DNA from 4 places in the Bradyrhizobium sp. UFLA05-125 genome. Region 4 is predicted to be linked to each of the others. Evidence: predicted binding sites of a transcription regulator. Region 4 holds the regulator's gene; each other region holds the start of a gene.
What was found. The regulator PhoB, encoded in region 4, activates phosphate uptake and scavenging genes when phosphate is short. The targets are predictions, from matches to a motif close to TGTCATNNANCTGTCAT.
Positions count from the first base shown of each region.

Region 1: SO156_RS02690 (RNA degradosome polyphosphate kinase) is a predicted target of PhoB. The motif match lies at 2,718-2,734, and genes of this name have one in related genera.
Region 2: SO156_RS15220 (glycerophosphodiester phosphodiesterase family protein) is a predicted target of PhoB. The motif match lies at 2,949-2,965, and genes of this name have one in related genera.
Region 3: SO156_RS06270 (phospholipase C) is a predicted target of PhoB. The motif match lies at 2,716-2,732, and genes of this name have one in related genera.

Region 1 is NZ_JBANBJ010000001.1:537,758-543,595, reverse strand. It holds gene ppx (exopolyphosphatase) at 1-438, opposite strand, end outside; gene SO156_RS02690 (RNA degradosome polyphosphate kinase) at 454-2,643, opposite strand; gene SO156_RS02685 (P-loop NTPase family protein) at 2,794-3,471, opposite strand; gene SO156_RS02680 (CDP-alcohol phosphatidyltransferase family protein) at 3,578-4,120, opposite strand; gene purM (phosphoribosylformylglycinamidine cyclo-ligase) at 4,274-5,347, shown strand; gene purN (phosphoribosylglycinamide formyltransferase) at 5,353-5,838, shown strand, end outside.
Region 2 is NZ_JBANBJ010000013.1:100,616-106,453, forward strand. It holds gene SO156_RS15210 (pyruvate dehydrogenase complex E1 component subunit beta) at 1-270, opposite strand, end outside; gene pdhA (pyruvate dehydrogenase (acetyl-transferring) E1 component subunit alpha) at 299-1,321, opposite strand; gene SO156_RS15220 (glycerophosphodiester phosphodiesterase family protein) at 1,494-2,879, opposite strand; gene adh (aldehyde dehydrogenase) at 3,093-4,610, opposite strand; gene SO156_RS15230 (helix-turn-helix domain-containing protein) at 4,842-5,801, opposite strand.
Region 3 is NZ_JBANBJ010000003.1:242,604-248,441, forward strand. It holds gene SO156_RS06255 (efflux RND transporter permease subunit) at 1-374, opposite strand, end outside; gene SO156_RS06260 (efflux RND transporter periplasmic adaptor subunit) at 387-1,580, opposite strand; gene SO156_RS06265 (transporter substrate-binding domain-containing protein) at 1,822-2,613, shown strand; gene SO156_RS06270 (phospholipase C) at 2,791-4,488, shown strand; gene SO156_RS06275 (cytochrome-c peroxidase) at 4,505-5,833, shown strand.
Region 4 is NZ_JBANBJ010000006.1:44,282-50,119, reverse strand. It holds gene argF (ornithine carbamoyltransferase) at 1-400, opposite strand, end outside; gene SO156_RS09095 (aspartate aminotransferase family protein) at 400-1,608, opposite strand; gene SO156_RS09090 (GcrA family cell cycle regulator) at 2,064-2,576, shown strand; gene phoB (phosphate regulon transcriptional regulator PhoB) at 2,660-3,367, opposite strand; gene phoU (phosphate signaling complex protein PhoU) at 3,382-4,098, opposite strand; gene pstB (phosphate ABC transporter ATP-binding protein PstB) at 4,110-4,928, opposite strand; gene pstA (phosphate ABC transporter permease PstA) at 4,925-5,770, opposite strand; gene pstC (phosphate ABC transporter permease subunit PstC) at 5,772-5,838, opposite strand, start outside.

The sequences.
Region 1 (5,838 bases), on a different contig from region 4:
CAGCGAGCCGCCGCCGAGATCGCCGACGATGCCATCGGGGTGATGAATGCCGGAGACGACGCCGAGCGCCGAGAGTCGTGCCTCGCGCGGGCCCGACAGGATCTCGATCTTCACCGCGCAGATGCGCTCGGCCTTGGCGATGAAGTCGGGGCCGTTGGATGCATCACGGCACGCGGCGGTCGCGATTGCAAAGACGCGCCCGACCTGCATCACCCGACACAGCGCCCGAAATCGCTTCAGCGAGGTCAGCGCCTTGTCGACCGCGTCGGGCGCGAGCAGGCCCGTGCTCTGCACCTCGCGGCCGAGGCCGCAGAGCGTCTTCTCGTTGAAGATCGGAATGAGGCTCCGCGCCAGTGCCTCGTAGACGACGAGACGAACCGAGTTGGAGCCGATATCGATCACCGCGACGCTTGCGCCACGTTTGCGCGGCCGCGTCACGGCAACAATCCCCGGTCAGGACTGATGACGTTCGTTCCGGCGCGTGAGACGCCGCGGCGAGGATTCCTTGAGCGACTTTCCACGGCCAGACAGACTCGGATTTGTCATGAAGTAGTTGTGCACGTTGAAAGGCTCCTCGCCCTTCGCGGCCTTCATACGCGTTGACGATCCATCGGGCAACAATTGCCAGCTCTGCTCATTGTCCTTCAGATTCGCGACCATGATCTGTTCGAGAACCTGCTGATGTACCGTCGGATTTTGCAGCGGGCACAGCACCTCGACACGGCGGTCGAGATTGCGCGGCATCATGTCGGCTGACGAGATATACACAGCCGCTTTCGCGCTCGGCAGGCCCTGGCCCATGCCGAAGCAGTAGATGCGGCCGTGCTCGAGGAAGCGCCCGATGATCGACTTGACGCGGATGTTCTCCGACAGGCCGGGGATACCCGGCCGCAGGCAGCAGATGCCGCGCACCACGAGCTCCACCTGGACACCGGCTTGAGATGCCTCATAGAGCGCGTCGATGATATCGGGATCGACCAGGGCGTTCATTTTCATCCAGACCGCGCCGGGCTTGCCGTGCCGTGCATACTCGATCTCGCCCTGGATGTGCTCGATGATGCGCTTGCGCAGCGTCAGCGGCGATACCGCCATCTTGTCGAGATCGCTCGGCGCCGCGTAGCCGGTGATGAAGTTGAACACGCGCGCAGCGTCGCGGCCGATGGTCGGGTCCGAGGTGAAGTAGGAGAGGTCGGTGTAGATGCGCGCGGTCACCGGATGGTAGTTGCCGGTGCCGGTGTGAACATAGGTGGTGAGGCTGCCGCCCTCGCGGCGCACGACCATCGAGAGTTTCGCGTGCGTCTTCAACTCGAGGAAGCCGTAGACGACCTGCACGCCGGCGCGCTCGAGGTCGCGTGCCCAGCGGATATTGGCTTCCTCGTCGAAGCGCGCCTTGAGCTCGATCAGCGCGGTGACGGACTTGCCCGCCTCGGCGGCCTCGGCCAATGCACGCACGATCGGCGAATTGTTGGAGGTGCGGTAGAGCGTCTGCTTGATCGCGACGACGTCTGGGTCGCGCGTGGCTTGCTGGAGGAACTGCACGACGACATCGAAGGATTCGTAGGGATGATGGACGATGAGGTCCTTCTGCCGGATCGCCGCGAAGATGTCGCCGCCATGCTCGCGCACGCGTTCGGGATGACGGGGCACGTAAGGGGTGAATTCGAGGTCGGGGCGATCGAGGCGGGTGAGTTGCGACAGCTCGTTCATGGCGAGCACGCCGTCGACCAGGAATACTTCGTCTTCGGCCGCAGAGAGCGCGTGCTGCACGAAGCTGCGCAGCTGCTCCGGCGTCTTGGCGTCGACCTCGAGCCGGATCACCGATCCGCGGCGACGGCGCTTCAGCGCCGTCTCGAACACGCGCACGAGGTCTTCGGCCTCTTCCTCGATCTCCATTTCGGAGTCGCGGATGATGCGGAAGGCGCCCTGGCCGTGCACGGTGTAGCCGGGGAACAGACGGTTGATGAAGAGCGCGGTGGCCTGCTCGAGAGGGATGAGCCGCGTCACGCCCTCAGCGGGCAATTTGATGAAGCGGTCGATCTTGCCGGGCATGCGGATCAGCGCGTTCATCTGCTTGCCGTCGGCATCGCGCGTGAGCTGGAGCGCGATGGTGAAGCCGAGGCTTGGGATGAACGGGAAGGGATGGGCGGGATCGATCGCCAGCGGCGTGAGCAGCGGGAAGACGTTGTGGAGAAAATAGTCTTCCAGCCAGGTTCGTTCGGGCTTGGTGACTTCCTTGCCGTCCACGAGCACAATGCCGACCTCGGCAAGCGTGCTGCGCAGGTCGCGCCAGATCGCCTGCTGGTCGCTCGCAAGCTGGGAGACGGTTCGGTTGATCAGCGCCAGCTGCTCGGACGGGGTCAGGCCGTCGGGGCTGCGCTCGGGGATGCCCTCGCGGACCTGAGCCTTGATGCCGGCGACGCGGACCATGAAGAACTCATCAAGGTTATTCGCGGAAATCGACAGGAATCGCACCCGCTCCAGCACCGGGTGGTGCGAGTTGACCGATTCCTCCAGGACCCTGCGGTTGAAGTGCAGCCAGGAAAGCTCGCGATTGATGAATCGCTCGGGGCTCGTGGCGATCGCCGGCAGGCCAGCCGATTCCGATTCTTTTTCTTTAATTTCAACAGCTTGCGCGGAGTCCATGAGAAGTCGGTCCATCTTGTCTCGCCTTACTTTGCGACTTACGCGCAAAACCGGCGGGAGCATGTGTTAATGCGATGACGTTTCGATGACATTGATGTTCTGCTTGTCGGCCGCGTCAAGCGGGCGGGGCTTGCAAAGGGTCTGAAAAGGTCAGGCGTCGCGGAGCAGCTCGGCGGCTAGTGCACGGGTCACGGGCCGGCCGAGCCGCAGGGCTTCGCTGTCGAGCAGCTCCACGGCCCGCCGAGCGGCTGCGGAGGAGCGCTCCAGGCGGGTCGCAAGATAACTCACCACGCTCTCATCGACGCTCAATTGGCGGTCGGCGCAGAACTTGACGATCAGGCCGCGGAAAAGCTGGTCGTCCGGGGGCAGGAGCGACACCACCGGCACGGCGCGCACGCGCGAGCGCAGGTCGCGCAGCTCGATATCCAGCGCCGCCGGTAACTCGCGGCCGGTGAGCAGGACGTAGGCTCCTTCCTCGCGCGCGAGGTTCAACAGATGGAAGAGCGCGCGCTCATCAAAGTCCTGCGCTTTCAGGTCCTCAACGACCAGTGCGCCCGTGGCGAGCGCTCCAGGCACCGCGGCCGCGATCAATGCATTGGCAGTGGTGGAGCGGGCGCCGGCTTCTTCGGCCCAGATGGCGGCGAGATGGCTCTTGCCTGAGCCCTCGGGCCCGGCCAGCCACATGATCCGGTTTGGCCATTCGGGCCAGCCGTCGATCAGCGCGAGCCCTGCGGCGTTGGCCGGGCCTTCGAGAAAATTGTCCCGGCTCAGGCTTTCCGCGTGCGGAAGCGAAAACGCCAGTTGTCGGGGATGAACGCGGCCTGCCACGCTTGCTTTGCTCCATGCCGGACGGGCCGGCCAAAACTTGTGCCAAAGGGGTTTGGCGCAAAAGCCTATCGGTTGCGAGTTGGCCTTTTGCGGGGCCGGTCTGCGCTCATTTCGCTTCGATCGTGCTCATGTGCCGCAGCCACTCGACGAGATAGAGCGACACCGAGGTGAGCGTGAAGACCGTGACGAGGCCCATCAGGATAATATCATAGGGCTCCGGCTTGAAGCCGAAGGCGAGTGCGGCCAAGACCAAGGCTGCGAATGCCACCTGGGCTGCGGTATTCAGCTTCGACACCATCAGGGGTTTCATGGCCACCGGCTTGTCGAACAGCCAGGACACGATCACGGCGGCGACGATCATGATGTCGCGGGAGACCACCAGGATGACGATCCAGCGCGGGATGGCACCCCAGATCCCCAGCGCCATGTAGATTGAGACCAAAAGCGCCTTGTCGGCGAGCGGGTCGAGCAGGGCGCCGAGCTCACTCGTCATGTTGAAGCGCTTGGCCAGGAAGCCGTCGACGGCGTCGCTGATCCCAGCGATCAGGAACACACCGAACGCCACCTCCATTTGGCTCGACACGATGGCCCAGACGATGATTGGGACCAGCATGATGCGGCCCAAAGTGATGATGTTCGGAATACTCACGCGGCGCTTCCCGGCACCCGGTGTGACCTCGAATCCGGCCCTTTGGAGGCTGAACCGGTTGATATCTACATAGTATAGCCTCAGGCCCCTTGCGAGCCATTGCGCGGCCCTCGAATTCGACGTAACCAGCCGCAAATCCACTGGAAATCGGGCATGACCGACCGCAAAAACGGCCTTACCTACGCCGATTCAGGCGTCGACATCGATGCGGGCAATCGCCTGGTCGACCTGATCAAGCCGATGGTGCGCGCGACCGCACGTGCCGGCGCCGATGCCGAGATCGGGGGGTTCGGCGGCCTGTTCGACCTCAAGGCAGCCGGGTTCAAGGACCCCGTCCTGGTCGCCGCCACCGACGGCGTCGGCACCAAGGTCAAGATCGCCATCGAGACCGGCCTGCATGGCGGGATCGGCATCGACCTCGTCGCGATGAGCGTCAACGACCTGGTCGTGCAGGGGGCCGAGCCGCTGTTCTTCCTCGACTATTTCGCGTGCGGCAAGCTCGACCCCGAGGCTGCTGCGTCGATTGTCGCGGGCGTTGCCGAAGGCTGCCGCGAGTCTGGCTGCGCATTGATCGGCGGCGAGACCGCCGAGATGCCCGGCCTCTACAAGGACGGCGACTATGATCTCGCCGGATTCGCGGTCGGTGCCGCCGAGCGCGGAACGCTGCTGCCCCGCAAGGATATCGCCGCGGGCGATGCCGTGATCGGGCTGGCCTCCTCGGGGGTGCATTCCAATGGCTTCTCGCTGGTGCGCAAGATCGTCGAGCAGTCCGGCCTCGGCTTCGAGGCCCAGGCGCCGTTTGCGCCCGTCATGACGCTCGGGGGCGCGCTGCTCGCGCCGACCCGGCTCTATGTCAAATCCTGCCTGCGTGCGATCCGCGAGACCGGCGCGGTGAAGGGCCTTGCCCACATCACCGGTGGCGGTTTCACCGACAACATCCCGCGCGTGCTGCCAAAACATCTCGGTGTCGGCATCGATCTCGCCCGCTTGCCGGTGCTGCCGGTGTTCAAATGGCTGGCGGCGCAAGGCGGCATGGCCGAGCTCGAAATGCTGCGCACATTCAACTGCGGCATCGGCATGATCGCGATCGTCGAGCCGGATGCCGTCGACAAGGTGATGCAGGTATTCACCGATGCCGGCGAGACGGTGGCGCAACTCGGCACCGTGATCCCGGCCGAGGGCGAGCATCGCGTCGTCTATAACGGCCAACTCGATCTGTCTCTGTAAAACCCATGAAGCGCCGCGTCGCCATCCTGATCTCCGGCCGAGGCTCCAACATGGCGGCGCTGATCAAGGCCGCCGCCATGCCGGATTTTCCGGCCGAGATCTCGCTCGTCATCGCGAACAAGGCCGACGCGCTGGGCCTGGAAAAGGCGAGGGCGAGCGGCGTGAAAACGCTGGTGATCGAGAGCAAGCCGTTCGGCAAGAACCGCGCAGGGTTTGAGGCGGCGCTGCAGGCCGCCCTCGACCAGCACTGCATCGAGCTGATTTGTCTGGGCGGCTTCATGCGGTTGTTCACGGCCGAGTTCACGCAAAGCTGGTACGGGCGGATGCTCAACATCCATCCCTCGCTGCTGCCGTCATTCCCCGGCCTCGACCCGCACGGCCAGGCCTTGCGCGCCGGCGTGAAACTGTCTGGCGCGACGGTGCACTTCGTGAACCCTGCGACCGATGCCGGCCCGATCGTGATGCAGGGCGCCGTTCCCGTCAGCGACAAC
Region 2 (5,838 bases), on a different contig from region 4:
CGCCTTGGCGAGGTCAGCGGCGCTCTCGCCGTCGGCGAGAATCGTCGCGATCGGCGTGTTCACGGCAACGTCGGCGGTGCCTTCGGGGATCAGGATCTTGCCGAGCGTACCCTCATCGGTCGCCTCGACCTCCATGGTCGCCTTGTCGGTCTCGATCTCGGCGATCACGTCGCCCGACTTGATCGTCTCACCCTCTTTTTTCAGCCATTTGGCGAGGTTGCCCTTTTCCATCGTGGGCGACAGCGCGGGCATCAGCACTTGAATTGGCATATTGACTCCAAAAGAAAGCTTGCGCGCTTTAGCGATAAACGTCTGTCCAGAGCTCGGACACATCCGGCTCGGGATCATGCTGGGCAAAATCGGCGGAGGCATTCACGATGTCGCGGACCTCGGCGTCGATCGCCTTGAGGTCCTGCTCGCTAACGTTGGCGGCCAGGAGGCGGTTGCGTACCTGCTCGATCGGATCCTGGTCGTGGCGAACCTTCTCGACCTCCTCGCGCGTGCGGTACTTTGCAGGGTCCGACATCGAGTGGCCGCGGTAGCGGTAGGTCTGCATCTCCAGGATGACCGGGCCCTTGCCGGCGCGGCACCAGGCAACCGCCTCGTCGGCCGCAGCCTTCACCGCACGGACATCCATGCCGTCGACCTGATGACCGGGGATGTTGAAGGACAGGCCGCGCTTGGAGAAATCCTGCTGCGCCGAGGCGCGCGACACCGAGGTGCCCATGGCGTAGCGGTTATTCTCGATGACGAAGATCACCGGCAGCTTCCAGAGCTCCGCCATGTTGAAGCTCTCATAGACCTGGCCCTGGTTGGCCGCACCATCGCCGAAATAGGTGACGGCGACGTTGTCGTTGCCGCGATAGTGGTTGGCGAAAGCGAGCCCCGCACCGAGGGAGACCTGGGCGCCAACGATGCCGTGGCCGCCGTAAAACTTCTTCTCCACGCTGAACATGTGCATGGAGCCGCCCTTGCCCTTGGAATAGCCGCCGCGGCGTCCCGTGAGCTCGGCCATGACGCCGTTGGCCTCCATGCCGGTGGCGAGCATATGGCCGTGGTCGCGATAGCCGGTGATGACCTGGTCGCCATCCTTCAGCGCCATCTGCATTCCGACCACCACGGCCTCCTGGCCGATATAGAGGTGGCAAAAGCCGCCGATCGCACCCATGCCGTAGAGCTGGCCGGCCTTCTCCTCGAATCGCCGGATCAGGAGCATGTCGCGAAGCGCCTTGAGCTCCTGCTCTCTCGTGAATTCCGGGGGCGAACCGCCGTTGGTCTTGTCCTGGGGAGCGCTTGCGGCGGCTTTCTTGGGTGCGGCCATAGGAATTCCGGGTCAGAGAAAACTAAGCCCTCTCTAACCCAAGTCTATCGCGCGCGAAAGCACCGCAGCGACATCGCGCGACATTCATTATGCCGCACTGCAACGTGACCGAAATATTGCAAAACCTTTGGCGCCGATCGGGCAACAATTGCTCCCCCAGAGGGGGCCGGCCTCACCAGCCGAGCTCCCGCAGATAGGCTGCACGGGCGTCAACTCCAGTATGCGTGAAGTCGGTAAAGACCCCATCCACGCCGAGACGGAAGAATTTGAGATATTCGAGGCTTGGATCGCCGTGGTAGTCGCCAGCCAGATACTTCTTCTCGTTTCGGAAAGTGAAGACATGCACGAACAGGCCGAGCTTGTGCGCATCGGCAACGAGGCTGGTTGCTTCCTGCGTCGAAGCCTCCGGCGTCGATCCCTTGTAGGGCGTGCCGTCGGCGTTGCTGTGCTTCCACGGAGAAATCTTGAGCGGAACGATGTAAGCCTTCCACGGACCAATGCCGTCGGCATAGGTCTTGATTTCCGCAAGACCCTCGGGGGTCACCATCGCATCGTACAAGCGCGCGTCACCGGAAACCGTCCAGTCGAACGGACGCGAATTGGTGATGTTGTTATTGAGGACCTTGCCGGTCTTGAAGTCGACACCATTGCCATCGATGAGCTGGACCTGCCGCGTCTCCAGGCCATGGCTGCGCATGTATTTCAGGCTGCCAGGCTCGAAGCTCTGAACAAAGATGGGGGCCTCCTTTGAGTTGAGGCCGTTGTCCTTGATGATCTTGATCAAGGCATCCTCGAGCGGGTGGCTGCCGGGCGCGCCACAGCCATTGGCGATCGCCTGGGCGTTGTTCCAGGACGGATTCTTGGTTTCCGGATAGACGCTGATGGGACGCCCCGTCTCCTTGCTCTTGGCCTTGGCGATATCGATGATGTCCTGGAAACTGATGATCGGGAACTTGCCGTCGAAGACCTTCGGCCTTTCGTTGGCCGCATCATAGGTGGTCCCGGCGATCCAGTCCTTCAGCTCGGCCATGGTGAAGTCGGTGATCGACCAATCATTGGTATGGTCTTCGCCATCCACGATCAGCGATTTCAGCACGGATTTGGGGTCGGCCGGATTGGTGAGATCCGTGAGATAGTCAGCAGGTGTGCTGGGGGAAGAAGGAGCCTTGACGCGCACGCCGGGCACCGTGCGCTTGCGAGCCGCGACCGCCGCATTGGTCTTCGCCACCTCGGCAACGTTGGTATTGTCGTTCAGCCAGGGGTTGTGACGCGCGACCAGGACACAATCCTTGGTCAGGTGCAGGTCCTCTTCGAGCGCGTCGGTTCCAAGCGCCGCGGCAAGGTCATACGACGCCTCGGTCTCTTCAGGCACCAGCCCCGGGAGGCCGCGATGTCCGAGGATCAGTGGCGGCTTACCGTCAACGGTCAAGAAGTTCTTGGCGCCGGCCGGCGCCGAGCCGGTCTGTGCGAAGGCCAGCGAGGGGACCAATGCCAAAGCGGCCACGCCGAGCAGCATCGCTCCGGCACAGACATTCCGTCGTGAACGATGGTCCGTCATGGTCAAGTCTCCGTCTTTTGCCCGGCATCGCTTCGACGCCACAAGGGCCGAACTGAATAGGATCGTTCTCTGACAGACGGATGACGGTCGGCTGGACAAAAGCTCCTGAAATGCAACAGGGACACGCGCGGATCGACGACCGCATCCGAACGCGTCCGCGCTTGTCGCATGGTCGGAACGGGCGGCGCAGGGGCGCGCCGCCCTCTCCGCCGATCAGAAGAAGCCGAGCTTCTTCGGGCTGTAGCTGACCAGGAGGTTCTTGGTCTGCTGATAGTGATCGAGCATCATCTTGTGGGTCTCGCGGCCGACACCCGACTGCTTGTAGCCGCCGAACGCCGCGTGGGCGGGATAGGCGTGGTAGCAGTTGGTCCAGACCCGGCCTGCCTGGATGGCGCGGCCGAAGCGGTAGCAGCGGTTGGCATCGCGGCTCCAGACACCGGCCCCTAAGCCATAGAGCGTGTCGTTGGCGATCGATAGCGCCTCCTCGTCCGTCTTGAAGGTCGTGACCGACACGACGGGGCCAAAGATCTCCTCCTGGAAGATCCGCATCTTGTTGTGACCCTGGAACACGGTCGGCTGGACGTAGTAGCCGCCTGCGAGATCGCCGCCGAGGCTGGCGCGGCCACCGCCGGCCAGGACCTTTGCCCCTTCCTTCTTGCCGATGTCGATATAGGAAAGAATTTTCTCCAGCTGTTCACCGGAGGCCTGGGCACCGATCATGGTGTCCGCGGCGCGCGGATCCCCCTGCTTGATGGTGGCGACGCGCTCGAGCGCCCGCTCCATGAAGCGGTCGTAGATGTCCTCATGGACCAGCGCGCGGCTCGGACAGGTGCAGACCTCGCCCTGGTTGAGCGCGAACATCACGAAGCCTTCGATCGCCTTGTCGAAGAAGTCGTCGTCTTCGGCGGTGACGTCCTTGAAGAAGATGTTCGGCGACTTGCCGCCGAGCTCGAGGGTAACGGGAATGAGGTTCTGGGCGGCATATTGCATGATCAGCCGGCCCGTCGTGGTCTCGCCGGTGAAGGCGATTTTTGCGATACGCGGGCTGGAGGCGAGCGGCTTGCCGGCCTCGAGACCAAAGCCGTTGACGATGTTGAGCACGCCGGGAGGCAAGAGGTCGCCGACGATCTCGGCCCAGACCATGATCGAGGCCGGCGTCTGCTCGGCCGGTTTCAGCACCACGCAATTGCCGGCGGCGAGCGCAGGCGCGAGCTTCCAGCACGCCATCAGCAGCGGGAAGTTCCAGGGAATGATCTGGCCGACCACGCCGAGCGGCTCATGGAAATGATAGGCGATGGTGTCGTGGTCGATCTCGCCGATCGAGCCTTCCTGGGCACGAACGACGCCTGCGAAGTAGCGGAAGTGATCGATCGCGAGCGGCAGGTCGGCTGCGCGGGTCTCGCGGATCGGCTTGCCATTGTCCCAGGTCTCGGCGATTGCGAGCCGCTCGAGGTTCTCTTCCATGCGCTCTGCGATCCGATTCAGGATTGCGGCGCGCTCCGCAACGCTGGTGCTGCCCCAGGCAGCCTTGGCGGCGTGCGCGGCATCGAGCGCAGCTTCGACGTCCTGGTGATCGGAGCGCGCGATCTTGCAGACAACCTGACCGTTCACGGGCGAGGCGTTGTCAAAATACTTGCCGGAGATCGGCGCTACGAATTTGCCGCCGATGAAATTGTCGTACTTCGCGGCGAAGGGTACTTGTGCGACGTTGAGGAATTCGACCTTGTTCATATTCACTCCCGATGTTGCTGTTTGCGCGATCGTCGTGCGTTCACGACTTGCGCAGACGATGAAGCGGGAGGCGTTTTCTGTCAGCCAGGGTGGACGCGTTGATGGAGGCGACCTGTCGCAGTTCTGCGACAGGTGAAGTGGCCCTCACGCATTCAGACCTCATCCTGAGCAGCGCATTCTTGAGCCACATCGTCATTGCGCGCAATGACGATTGAGGAAACGAGCGAACGCTCAGTGCTTCAGCTCGAAGCGCTTGAGCTTTCGGTGCAGCGTGGCGCGGCTGACGCCGAGGGCCTTGGCGGCGGCGGAAACATTGCCGCCCGCGCGCAACAGCGCGCGCTGCAACACGGCACGCTGACCACCGGCGAAGTGATCTGGAGCCGCATCGCCACCGAGAAGATCGGCTGCGGGCACCGGCTGCAACGGGCGGCCGGGCGCGATCCCAAGTCCGACACGGGCGGACCTCGTCGCGCCTATCACGAGATCATCCGCATCGACCGCGACGAGACCACCGCAATGGCCGTCGGCTGACGCCGTCAGCACGATGCGGGCGTGGGCGAAGGCGTTGCGGAACAGATCAGCCTCGATGCGCCGTGCCGCTTCGCCTGCCGCGAGCGCGATCAGGTTGGCGAAGGCGTCGGTGCGGTCGGCGCGGCAGGAGGAGACGTCGAGCACGCCGGCGAGCATCCCGTCATGATCGTAGATCGGGACAGCGGTGCAGCTCAGAAGCGTATTGCGGGCGAAGAAATGCTGCTCGCGATCGATGGTCAGCGGCCGCTGCTCGACGAGGCACGTTCCGATTCCGTTGGTGCCTTCATGCTCCTCGCTCCAGAGCGCGCCTATCCAAAGGCCCCAGGATTGGAACGTGGGGTCGTCGGCCGGCGTGCCGCGACGATCGACCGGAATCCCCTCGCGATCGGCGAGCAGCACGCAGCAGCCGGCAGCTCCGACCGCCTGGTAGAGCCGGTCCATGGTGCCTTGGGCAGCACTGAGCAGTGGCGCGATCCGCTCGCGCGCATGGTGCAACTCAGTCTCGGTGAGACGGGTCGTCGGCCGATGGCCTGCAGGATCGAGATGATGCAATCGGGAGGAACGGCGCCACGAGGCCACGAGCGCGGAGCGTGCCGCCTGGCCTGACGCGATGGCGGCCTCGACGCGGGCCGCGTGATGCGGGGGCATTTGCCCATTCATCACTGTTTCCTCCCGATGGCAGTCTAGATGCTGCCGA
Region 3 (5,838 bases), on a different contig from region 4:
TTCTGAACGGACTGCGGCAGTTGTGCGAGCGCGCTGGAGACGCGGTTCTGCACCAGCACCTGCGCAAAGTTGAGGTCGGTGCCGATCTTGAAGGTCACGGTCAACGTGTAGGTGCCGTCGGAGCCGCTGTAGGACTGCATGTAGAGCATGTCCTCGACACCGTTGACCTGTTGTTCGATCGGCAGCGCGACCGTGTCGATTACCGTCTTGGCGCTGGCGCCGGGGTAGCGGGTGGTGACCTGAACGGTGGGCGGCACCACGTCGGGATATTGGGCGATCGCGAGATTGAACAGCGCGACGCCGCCGATCAGGATCATCAGGAGCGCGATGACGTTCGAGAGGACCGGCCGCTCGATGAAGAATTTTGAGATCATGGCCGACTGCTCCTACTTGGCAGACGCCTGTGGTTGCTCGATCTTCGTCAATTGCGGATCGATCTTCTGGCCCGGGATGACCCGCAGCAGCCCAGCGATCACGATACGGTCGTCCGGCTGCAGGCCGCTTTCGATCACGCGCAGACCGTTGTCCAGGGCGCCGATCTGCACCTTGCGCTGCTCGACCGTGTTCTCCTTGTTGACCACCAGGAGATAACGGCCGCCCTGGTCGCTGCCGAGCGCGGTGTCAGGAACAAGGAGCGCATTCTTGTCCTGTTCGAAGGGCACCCGGACTCGGACGAAGTAGCCGGGCAGCAACACCCGCTTGTCATTGGGAACGAGGCCCCGCACGGCGAGCGTGCCGGTCGACGAATTGAGAGTGGGCGAGACATAGTCGAGGTGGCCCTCATGCGGATAGCCCGTCTCCGTCTGCAGCCCAACCTCGACCGGCAACTGCTTGAGGTCGGCGACCGTCAGTCCGCGCCGCAGCGCCTCGGCGCGAATACGCAGGACGTCCTGCTCGTTGACCGTGAAGTTCACCCAGATCGGGTCCAGCGCCACGATGGTCGCGAGCTGCGTCGGGGAAGAGACGCCGACGAGCTCGCCGACCGAGACCAGGTGCGCGGTGACGATGCCGTCGAACGGTGCGCTGACCTTGGTGTAGCCATAGTTAATCGCCGCGAGACGCGTATTGGCCTGGGCCTGCTGCAGGCTGGCCTGGGCATTGTCGCGGGTGGAAGTGGAGGTATCCAGCGTCGACTGCGACACCGCCTGCCGCTGCACGAGCTCGGTCTGCCGCTTGAAATCGGCTTCTGCCTGCTTGACCGTAGCCTGCGCGCCGACTTCCGCCGCCTGCGCCTGCTCGAGCTTGAGCTTGTAGGTCTCGGGCTCGATCGTGAAGAGCTGTGTGCCTTCCTTGACGAAGGTGCCGTCCTGGTAGTCGATCGTCTGCAAGAAGCCCTGCACGCGTGCGACGAGGTCGACGCTCTTGATCGGCGCGGTGTTGCCGGTGGCCTCGACATAGCGAGTCACCGCGCGCTGCACGGGCACTGCGACATCCACCTTGGGCGGCGGCGGCGGCGCGTAGACGTTCTTCTGATCGCAGCCGCCAAGCGCAAGGAGGGTCGTCATCGCAGCGAGGAGCCGCCCGATCGGTCCGGACCGTTGATCGTGCCGTGCGGGACAAGCGAGATTCGCGCGCGTCATTGCGGTGTTCCCCGTCTGTTGTTGGCCTGCGGCAGGTCGCCTTCGCGATTTGATAGCAACAAACGGGGAGCCGTGGAACACCATAGCCGTGACGGCGCGATGGTCTTGCACTGCGAAGAGAGGCGCGACATGTGACAGTTTTGTCTGTAATTCTGCCAAATCCGCTTTTCACCGGGCGCATGATCGACCACAATTTCGACGGGCTGCGGATGATGGACGAGCCGATGGGGAGACTGACGACATGCCGATCTCGATCTGGCCGGCCTGCGCTGGCCTCGCGCTCGCCGCGATAATGGCCATGCCGGTGATGGCGGAGGATCTCAAGGCCGAGATTGCGCCGACGGGCAAATTGCGCGTCGCCATCGCTATCAGCCCGGCGGGCGGCGCGTTCTGGTCGACCAGGACCGAAGCAGGCTTCGCCGGCGTGCCCGTCGACCTCGGCAAGGCGATGGCGGCCGAGCTTGGCGTAGCAGTCGAATATGTGGTGCACAACAATTCCGGACAGATCACCGACGCGGCTGCGAAGGGGAGCTGGGACGTCACGTTCCTGCCGAAGGATCCCGAGCGCGAGACCAGGATGGCGTTCGGCCCGATCTACGAGGTCGCGGATGCGACCTATATCATCAAGCCAGGATCGGGCATCACCAGCTTCGCGATGCTCGATCAGCCCGACGTGAAGGTCGCTGCCGTCAACGCCACGACCACGATGCGCGGCGCGGTCGCGCATCTGAAGCACGCGAAGGTGACGGGCTATCAGACCTATGACGAGATCTTCGAACTCCTGAAGAACGGCGAGATCGACGCCTTTGCGCTGTCGCGCGACCAGCTCAACAAGATGGCGCAAAAAATTCCCGGCACGCGGGTGCTGGACGAGACCTTCAAGAAGACGGTCACTGCGGTCGCGGTGCCGCTCGGCCATTCGCAGGCGCTGGCATTCGTCACCAAGTTCATGACCGATGCGCTCGCCAATGGCACCTTGCGCAAGGCCTTCGATGTCAACGGCTTGAAGGACGCACCGATCCGCACGGAGTAGGTCGTTCTTTCGTCGAAACGAGCGCGCCGAAGATCTGGGCTGAACTCGCCGCCCAAAAAAGACGCAGCCTCGCGATGGGACATGCCGCGAACTGCGTCAAACCGACACAGACCTGTCATTCACGGCGGCTAGTTTGCCGCGCGTCGATGTCATAATTTTTGATCTTGGGGCAATAAGATGAAAGACAAACTTCTCGGCACGGCCGCGATTCTCGCGGTCGCGACGGCGGTCGTGTGCGGCTCGCCGGTATTCGGTCAGGACGACTTCGACCGCGATCATCGCCATCACCACACCGAGACGCCGATCAAGCATCTCGTGGTCATCTTCAACGAGAACCGCTCTTTCGACAATTATTTCGCAACGTATCCGAATGCGACCAATCCGTCGGGCGCGATTCCCTTCGTTGCAAAGCCGCATACGCCGAAGGTGAACAACCTCGCCAACGCCAATTTGCTGACCAACAATCCGAACTACACCAACACGGCCAACGGCGCCGGCGCGACGAATCCTTTCCGTCTTGACCGCACCCAGGCCAACACGCAGTCGCAGAACCACGCCTACACGCCGGAACAGCAGGCCTATGACAACGGCAAGGCCGATCTGTTTCCGAAATATACCGGGCGCGGCACAGCTGGCGGCGTCGGCGCTTTCGGCACCACCGGCCAGGTGATGGGCTATTTCGACGGCAACACCGTCACGGCGTTCTGGAACTACGCGCAGCACTTCTCGATGAACGACAATGCCTATACCGACACCTATGGTCCGTCGACGGTCGGCGCGCTGAACGTGATTTCGGGTCAGACCAACGGCGCGGTGGCGGTGCTCGGCAACGCGGCGACGCAAATCATCCCGGACGGCCAAGGCGGCCTCACGGTGATCGGCGACCCTGGTCCTGCCTATGATCCTTGCAGCACCCCGGGCTATACGACGCAGGTCACGATGAGCGGCAAGAACATCGGCGATCTGCTCAACGATGCCGGCATTAGCTGGGGCTCGTTCATGGGCGGATTCGATCTTTCCGTTACCAACTCGAACGGTACCACCGGTTGCGCACGCAGCTCGTTCTCGACCGTCGTCGGCGCCGCCAAGGCGGACTATGTCCCGCATCACGCCTGGTTCCAGTTCTACAAGTCGACCGCCAATCCGAACCATACGCGGCCGAGCTCGGTCCACGCGATCGGCCACACCTACCAGAAGGACGGCAAGACCCTCGATCCTGCCAATCACGGCTACGACCTCGAGGATTTCTACGCGGCGGTGAAGGCAGGCAATCTCCCGGCCGTGTCCTACGTCAAGCTGCCCGCCTATCAGGATGGCCACGCCGGCTATTCCGATCCCCTCGACGAGCAGCAGGGAACGGTTGACCTGATCAACTTCCTCCAGAAGCAGCCGGAGTGGCGCGAGACCGCTGTCATCATCACCTATGACGACTCCGACGGCTGGTACGACCACGCTTACGCCACGCCGACCAGCGCCTCCTACGACTCGACTGCCGATCAGCTCAACGGTCCCGGCCAGTGCGGCCTCGGCGCCGCCAAGCAGCCTCAGCAGAACGGCGTCGGCGGCAAGCCGGTGAACGGCCGTTGCGGTCCCGCCACCCGCGTGCCCTTCATCGTGATCTCGCCCTACGCCAAGACCAACTTCGTCAGCCACACCGCCATCTCGCAGGCTTCGGTGGTGCGGTTCATCGAAGACAACTGGCTGAAGGGCAAGCGCCTGGGCGGCGGCTCGTTCGATGCAACGGCTGGTTCGATCATGGACTTGTTCGATTTCGATCGGGACCATGGCCACGATCTCAGGATCGACGCGCTGTTCCTCGACCCGACCTCCGGCACGGTCGTGGTCAGCCCGCCGGACGAGCACCATCATCACTAAGACTATCGGACCTTGTATGAACAGCCGCATCGTGTGGCTCATCGGCGCCGGCCTGCTTTGCATGGCCGGCGTCGTCGTTGCGGCGGAGACGCAAGAACGCCCGGGTGCGAATCCGAATCCGGTTCGCCTCATGCGTCCGCCCGTCGCGCCGTTAACTGCGATGGCGCAGCTTGGGCGCGAGATATTCTACGACGCCTCGCTCTCCTCGTCCGGCGCGCTGTCCTGCGCATCGTGCCACAGCCCGGACCACGCCTACGGTCCGCCGAACGACGGCCCGGTGATGCTCGGCGGGCGGACGATGTCGCAGCAAGGTGCGCGTGCCGTTCCCTCGCTGACTTATCTCGAGCGACAACCGAATTTCAGCATCGGCCCCGACAAGGGCGACGACGACAACGTGATTGATCTCGCGCAGATGGCCGCGCTCGGTCAGCAGGCCGCGCGCGCGACGAAAGTCGCCGGCGGTGCCGGCTCGGCGGCGAACATCGTGCCGCAAGGCGGCCTGTTCTGGGACGGGCGCGCCGACACGCTCCAGCAGCAGGCAATCAGTCCGCTGCTCGATCCCAACGAGATGGACGGCGGCAGCATCGAGGTGGTGGCGGACAAGTTGCGCCGCGCAGCTTACGTCCCGCGTTTCACCGAGCTGTTCGGTGCCGGCGTGCTCGAAAACCAGCGGCTGCTGGTCGCAGAGGCGATGTTCGCCGTCGCGCGCTATCAGGTGGAAGAGCCGAGCTTCCATCCCTACACAAGCAAGTACGACTACTGGCTGGAGGGCAAGGCGCGGCTTTCCGAGAGTGAGCTGCGCGGCCTCAAATTGTTCAACGACCCTGAGAAGGCCAATTGCGCCGGCTGCCACACCTCGGCGCCGACTCGCGATGGTCTGCCGCCGCTGTTCACGGACCATCAATACGAAGCGCTCGGAGCGCCGCGCAATGCCGCGCTCGCGCGCAACCGCGACCCCGATCATTTCGATCTCGGTGCCTGCGGCCCGTATCGCACTGATATCGCCGAGCAGACGCAATATTGCAGCATGTTCCTGACGCCGACCTTGCGCAACACGGCGATACGCCGCGCCTTCTTCCACAATGGCGTCTTCCGCACGCTCGAAGAGGTGATGGACTTCTACAATTTCCGCGACACCAATCCGGAAAAAGTGTTTCCGCGCGGAGCCGATGGGACGGTGCAGAAATACGACGATCTGCCGGCGAAGTATCACGCCAATGTCGACGTCAGCGATCCACCCTTCGACCGCCACCTCGGCGATACGCCGGCGATGACGGCGCAGGACGAAGCCGACATCATCGCCTTCCTCAAGACGCTGACGGACGGCGCTCAGCCGGAGCCCTGAGCTCG
Region 4 (5,838 bases):
GATGCGAGCGCCGCGTCAGTCCGTTGATGACCGGCACTGTCGCGTTCGCCGCGAGCTCGAGCAGCGCATCGTGATTGAGGATGCGGATCATGATGGCATCGACATAGCGCGACAGCACGCGCGCGGTGTCGGCGATGGTCTCGCCGCGGCCGAGCTGCATCTCGGCGCCGGTGAGCATGATGGGCTCGCCTCCGAGCTGGCGCATGGCGACATCGAACGACACCCGCGTCCGCGTCGACGGGCGCTCGAAGATCATCGCCAGCGTCTTGCCTTCGAGCGGCTTGACCGGCTGATGCGCCTTCTGCTTTGCCTTCATGGCCGAGGAGGCGGCGAGCATGCTCTTGAGCTCCGACAGCGGCAGCTCGTTGATATCCAGGAAGTGCTTGGGCGTCTTGCTCATCAGCTTGCCGCCGGCGTCTTGAGAGTGGATTCAATCGCGGTGCAGGCGCGCTCGAGCCGCGCGATGCCCTCCTCGATTTCCGCCTCGGTGACGATCAAGGGCGGCAGGAAGCGCACCACATTGTCGCCGGCGCCGACGGTGAGCAGCTTTTCGTTGCGCAGCGCCGTGGCAAGATCGCCCGAAGGCACCACGGCCTTGAGGCCGATCAACAGCCCCTCGCCGCGCACTTCGCTGACGACATCCGGATGGCGGTCGATCACGGAGGCGAGCTTCTGCTTGAGCAGCAGCGACATCTTCTGCACGTGATCGAAGAAGCCGGGCTTGAGCATGACGTCGAGCACGGCGTTCGCCGCGGACACGGCGAGCGGATTGCCGCCGAAAGTCGAGCCGTGCGAGCCGGGCGTCATGCCGGAGGCCGCCTCGGCGGTCGCAAGGCACGCGCCGATCGGAAAGCCGCCGCCGAGTGCTTTCGCAAGCGACATCACGTCGGGGGTTACGCCGAGGCGGCGATGTGCAAAGAGTTCGCCGGTGCGGCCCATGCCGGTCTGCACCTCGTCGAAGGCGAGCAACAGCCCATGCTCGTCACAGAGCTGGCGCAGCGCGCGATAGAATGCGGGAGGAGCAGAGCGCACGCCGCCCTCGCCCTGGATCGGCTCGATCAGGATGCCCGCAGTCTGTGGGCCGATCGCCTTCTTGACGGCTTCCAGATCGCCATGCGGCACCTGGTCGAACCCGTCCATCGGCGGACCAAAGCCTTCGAGATATTTTGCAGACCCCGTGGCAGCGAGCGTTGCCAGCGTGCGGCCGTGGAACGCGCCCTCGAAAGTGATCATGCGGTAGCGCTCGGGATGGCCCTTGGTGGCGTGATAGCGGCGCACCACCTTGATCACGCATTCCATCGCCTCAGCGCCGGAATTGCAGAAGAACACGAAGTCCGCAAAGCTCTCGTTGCAGAGCCTGACCGCGAGCTTCTCGCCATCCGGGCTCTGGAACAGGTTCGACATGTGCCAGAGCTTTGTCGCCTGCTCCTGCAGGGCCTTGACCAGATGCGGATGTGCGTGACCGAGCGCATTCACGGCGACACCCGATGTGAAATCGAGATAGCGCTCGCCACTGGTTGCGACCAGCCAGCAGCCTTCGCCGCGCTCGAAGCCGAGCTCGGCCCTGGCGAAAACGGGAAGCAGATGCGTCGCGGCGCTCTTGGTCATGGCGGTCACTTGGATGTTGGGGCCGGCTGAGGCTGCGTTGCGCAGCGCATCATTGACCTGCCCGGAAAACGAAACGTGCCGCCTTTTAAGGGCGGCACGTGTCACCATTTTATGCTTGGAAAAACCGCTGTCAATGCCGCCAGAAGGCCGTGCGAGGCGCGCGGCCCGTAGTCTTGCGGTGGCGATTTTGAGAGTTTTTTAAGACGGAACATGTGGACGCGGAGCCGCAGACTCTTGCGCGGGAGTCACGCCATATTGTAGCGTTTCTCCTGTCAGATACGACATCTCGTGCAGCAGTTCTGATCCTCTAAGTCCTCATGTACCGGCGTAACGTTCAGGTGCGTTTTTCGCGCCCGGCGAGCCTTAAGGGATTCTGACGGCACGGGTTTTTCGAGGCTTAGACATCGCCACGTGGCCCCAAGGATTGGCTGGCGCGCGGCGAGGGGAAGGGTGCAATGACGGTTTTGACCTGGTCCGACGATCGCGTCGAGCAATTGAAAAAGCTCTGGGAAGCCGGGCTTTCGGCCAGCCAGATCGCTGCCGAACTCGGGAATGTGACGCGCAACGCCGTAATCGGCAAGGTGCACCGGCTGGGCCTGTCCGGTCGCGCCAAGACCCCGTCCTCGGCGGCTCCCCGGCCGCGCAAGGCACGCCCCGCGCAGCACATGATGCGGGTGAGCCGGCCGATCTCGCGCGGCAACACCGCCCTCGCCCAAGCCTTCGAGGTCGAGGTGGAGCCCGATCCCATCACCTATGACAATGTCGTACCGATGAGCCAGCGCCTGTCGCTGCTCGAGCTCAACGAAGCGACCTGCCACTGGCCGGTCGGCGATCCCTCGAGCCCGGATTTCTTCTTCTGCGGCGGCAAGTCGCTCTCGGGCCTGCCCTATTGCGCGCAGCACTCGCGCGTCGCCTACCAGCCGGCGGCGGATCGTCGGCGCGCACCGGCTAAGCCGGGAACGCGCTGAGTTCAGCCACAAACGACAACGTCCCGGCGCAGGGCCGGGACGCCTGATCGAGAAACGTCAGCGCGCCATTTGGCGCGCTTTTTTTACGTTTGCTCAGCCTTCGCGAAACGATCATCCAGCGCGTAGCCGGCGCCACGGACCGTGCGGATCGGATCCTGCTCGCGGCCGAGATTGAGCAGCTTGCGCAGACGGCCGATATGGACGTCGACGGTGCGCTCATCGATATAGATGTCACGGCCCCAGACGCTGTCGAGCAGCTGCTCGCGCGAGAACACCCGGCCGGGATGCTCCAGGAAGAACTCCAGGAGGCGATATTCGGTCGGGCCGAGGTCGATCGGCCGGCCGGAGCGGGCGACGCGGCGCTTCTCGCGGTCGAGCTCGATGTCGCCGTAGGCGAGTATGGTCGCAAGCCGCTCGGGGCTTGCACGCCGCAGGAGGCCCTTCACGCGTGCGAGCAACTCGGGCACCGAGAACGGCTTGACGATGTAGTCGTCGGCGCCTGTCGCAAGCCCGCGCACCCGCTCGCTCTCCTCACCGCGCGCCGTGAGCATGATGATCGGCAGCTGCTTGGTCTCGGGCCTGGCGCGAAGCCTGCGGCACAGCTCGATGCCGGACAGGCCCGGCAGCATCCAGTCGAGCACGATCAGGTCGGGGATGTGCTCCTTGAGGCGGGTGTCGGCGTCGTCGCCGCGCATCACCGTCTCGACATCGTAGCCGTCGCCTTCGAGGTTATAGCGCAATAGCTCGGTCAGCGCTTCCTCGTCCTCAACAACCAGAATGCGTGCGCCCATGGCGTCGTCGCTCCTTAAGTGTTCGGCACGGTCGTGGCGAAGGTGGTCATGTCGCCCTTCGGACGCTTGTCCGCGATGGCCTGACCTTCGATCATATAGAAGACGGTCTCGGCGATGTTGGTCGCATGGTCGCCGATCCGCTCGATATTCTTGGCGCAGAACATCAAATGGATGCAGAACGAAATGTTGCGCGGATCCTCCATCATGTAGGTCAGGAGCTCGCGGAACAGCGAAGTGCAGATCGCGTCGACCTCCTCGTCGCCCTTCCACACCATCATCGCCGCTGGCAGATCATGCGCGGCATAGGCGTCCAGCACCGACTTGACCTGCTGCTGCACGAGGTCGGTCATGTGCTCCAGGCCGCGGAACAGCTTTAGCGGATGGAAATCGGTCTCGAGCGCGGCGACGCGCTTGCCCATGTTCTTGGCGAGGTCGCCGATGCGCTCCAGATCGGTCGCAACGCGCATGGCGCCGACGATCTCGCGCAGGTCGACCGCCATCGGCTGGCGGCGCGCGATCGTGAGCACGGCGCGCTCCTCGATCTTCTTCTGGAGCGCGTCGATCTCGGCGTCGGTTGCTACCACGCGCTGGCCGAGCGCGACGTCACGGCGGATCAGCGCATCGACGGAATCGACGATCATGCGCTCGGCAAGGCCACCCATCTCCGCAACGAGCCGCGTAAGCTCCTGGAGGTCGGTGTCGAAGGCCTTTGCGGTATGTTCAGAAGCCATTTCCTGTCTCCTCAGCCGAAGCGGCCGGTGATGTAGTCCTGGGTACGCCGGTCGCTGGGCGACGTGAAGATCTTGCTGGTCTCGTCGAACTCGATGAGCTCGCCGAGATACATGAAGGCGGTCTTGTCGGAGACGCGCGCCGCCTGCTGCATGTTGTGGGTGACGATCGCGATCGTGTAGTTCTCGGCGAGCTCCTGGATCAGCTCCTCGACCTTGGCGGTCGAGATCGGATCGAGCGCCGAGCAGGGCTCGTCGAACAGGATCACCTCGGGGCGCACCGCCACGGTGCGGGCGATGCAGAGACGCTGCTGCTGGCCACCGGAGAGCGACAGGCCGGAGGCGTTGAGCTTGTCCTTGACTTCGTTCCACAGCGCACCACCGCGCAGCGCCTTCTCGACCCGGTCGTCCATCTCGGACTTGGAGATCTTCTCATAGAGGCGGATGCCGAAGGCGATGTTCTCATAGATCGTCATCGGGAACGGCGTCGGCTTCTGGAACACCATGCCGACCCGGGCACGCAGCAGGTTGAGGTCGAGCTTGGGGTCGAGGATGTTGGTCTGGTCCAGCATCAGCTGACCGGTGGCGCGCTGCCCCGGATAGAGATCGTACATCCGGTTGAAGATGCGCAGCAGGGTCGACTTGCCGCAGCCGGACGGGCCGATGAACGCCGTGACGCGGTTGGTGCCGAGCGTCATGTTGATGTTCTTCAGCGCGTGGTGTTCGCCGTAATAGAAGTTGAGGTTGCGCACCGTCACCTTGGCCGGAGCCTCAGGCAGCGTCGGCGAGGCCTGACGCCCGGTGGAACCTACGGAAACGGACAGATCGCTCATTTTGCAGTCCTCTCGGCGCCAAGAATGCGCGCGCCAATGTTCAGGGCAAGCACGGTCAGGGTGATCAGAAGCGCCCCGCTCCAGGCCAGTTGCTTCCAATAGGCGTAGGGGCTCTGAACGAAGTTGTTGATGGTGACCGGCAGGTTCGCCATCGTCTTGTTCAGGCTCAGGCTGAAGAACTGGTTCGACAGCGCGGTGAACAGTAGCGGCGCGGTCTCGCCGGCGACGCGGGCGGTCGCGAGCAGCACGCCGGTGATGAGGCCGGAGCGCGCCGCGCGGTAGGCGATCCGCTTGATCACCAGCGAGCGCGGCAGACCGAGGGCGGAAGCCGCCTCACGCAACGCGTTCGGCACCAGCAACAGCATGTCCTCGGTGGTGCGCAGCACGACCGGGATCACGATGACGGCGAGCGCCAGCGCGCCGGCGATCGCGGAGAAGCCACGCATCGGCACCACCACCGCGCCATAGATGAACAGGCCGATGATGATCGAGGGCGCCGACAAGAGGATGTCGTTGATGAAGCGGATCACCGAGGTCAGCTTGTTGTTGCGGCCGTATTCGGCGAGATAGGTGCCGGCGAACATGCCGAGCGGTGCGCCGATGCCGACGCCGATCACGGTCATGATGATCGAACCGATGATGGCGTTGCGCAGGCCGCCTTCGGTCGAGCCCGGGGGCGGAGTGTCCGCGATGAAGATCTGAAGGTTCAGACCGGTGATGCCGTTGTAGAGCAGCGTGATCAGGATCAGCGCGAGCCAGGTGACGCCAAAGGCGGCGGCACCGATGCAGAGACCGCGGACGACGATGTCCTTGCGGCGGCGACGTGCGTAAATCGGGTTCATGTTACTTCCCCGCCTTCTTTTCGAGACGCAGCAGCATCAGCCGCGCGCCTGCGAGCACGAAGAACGTC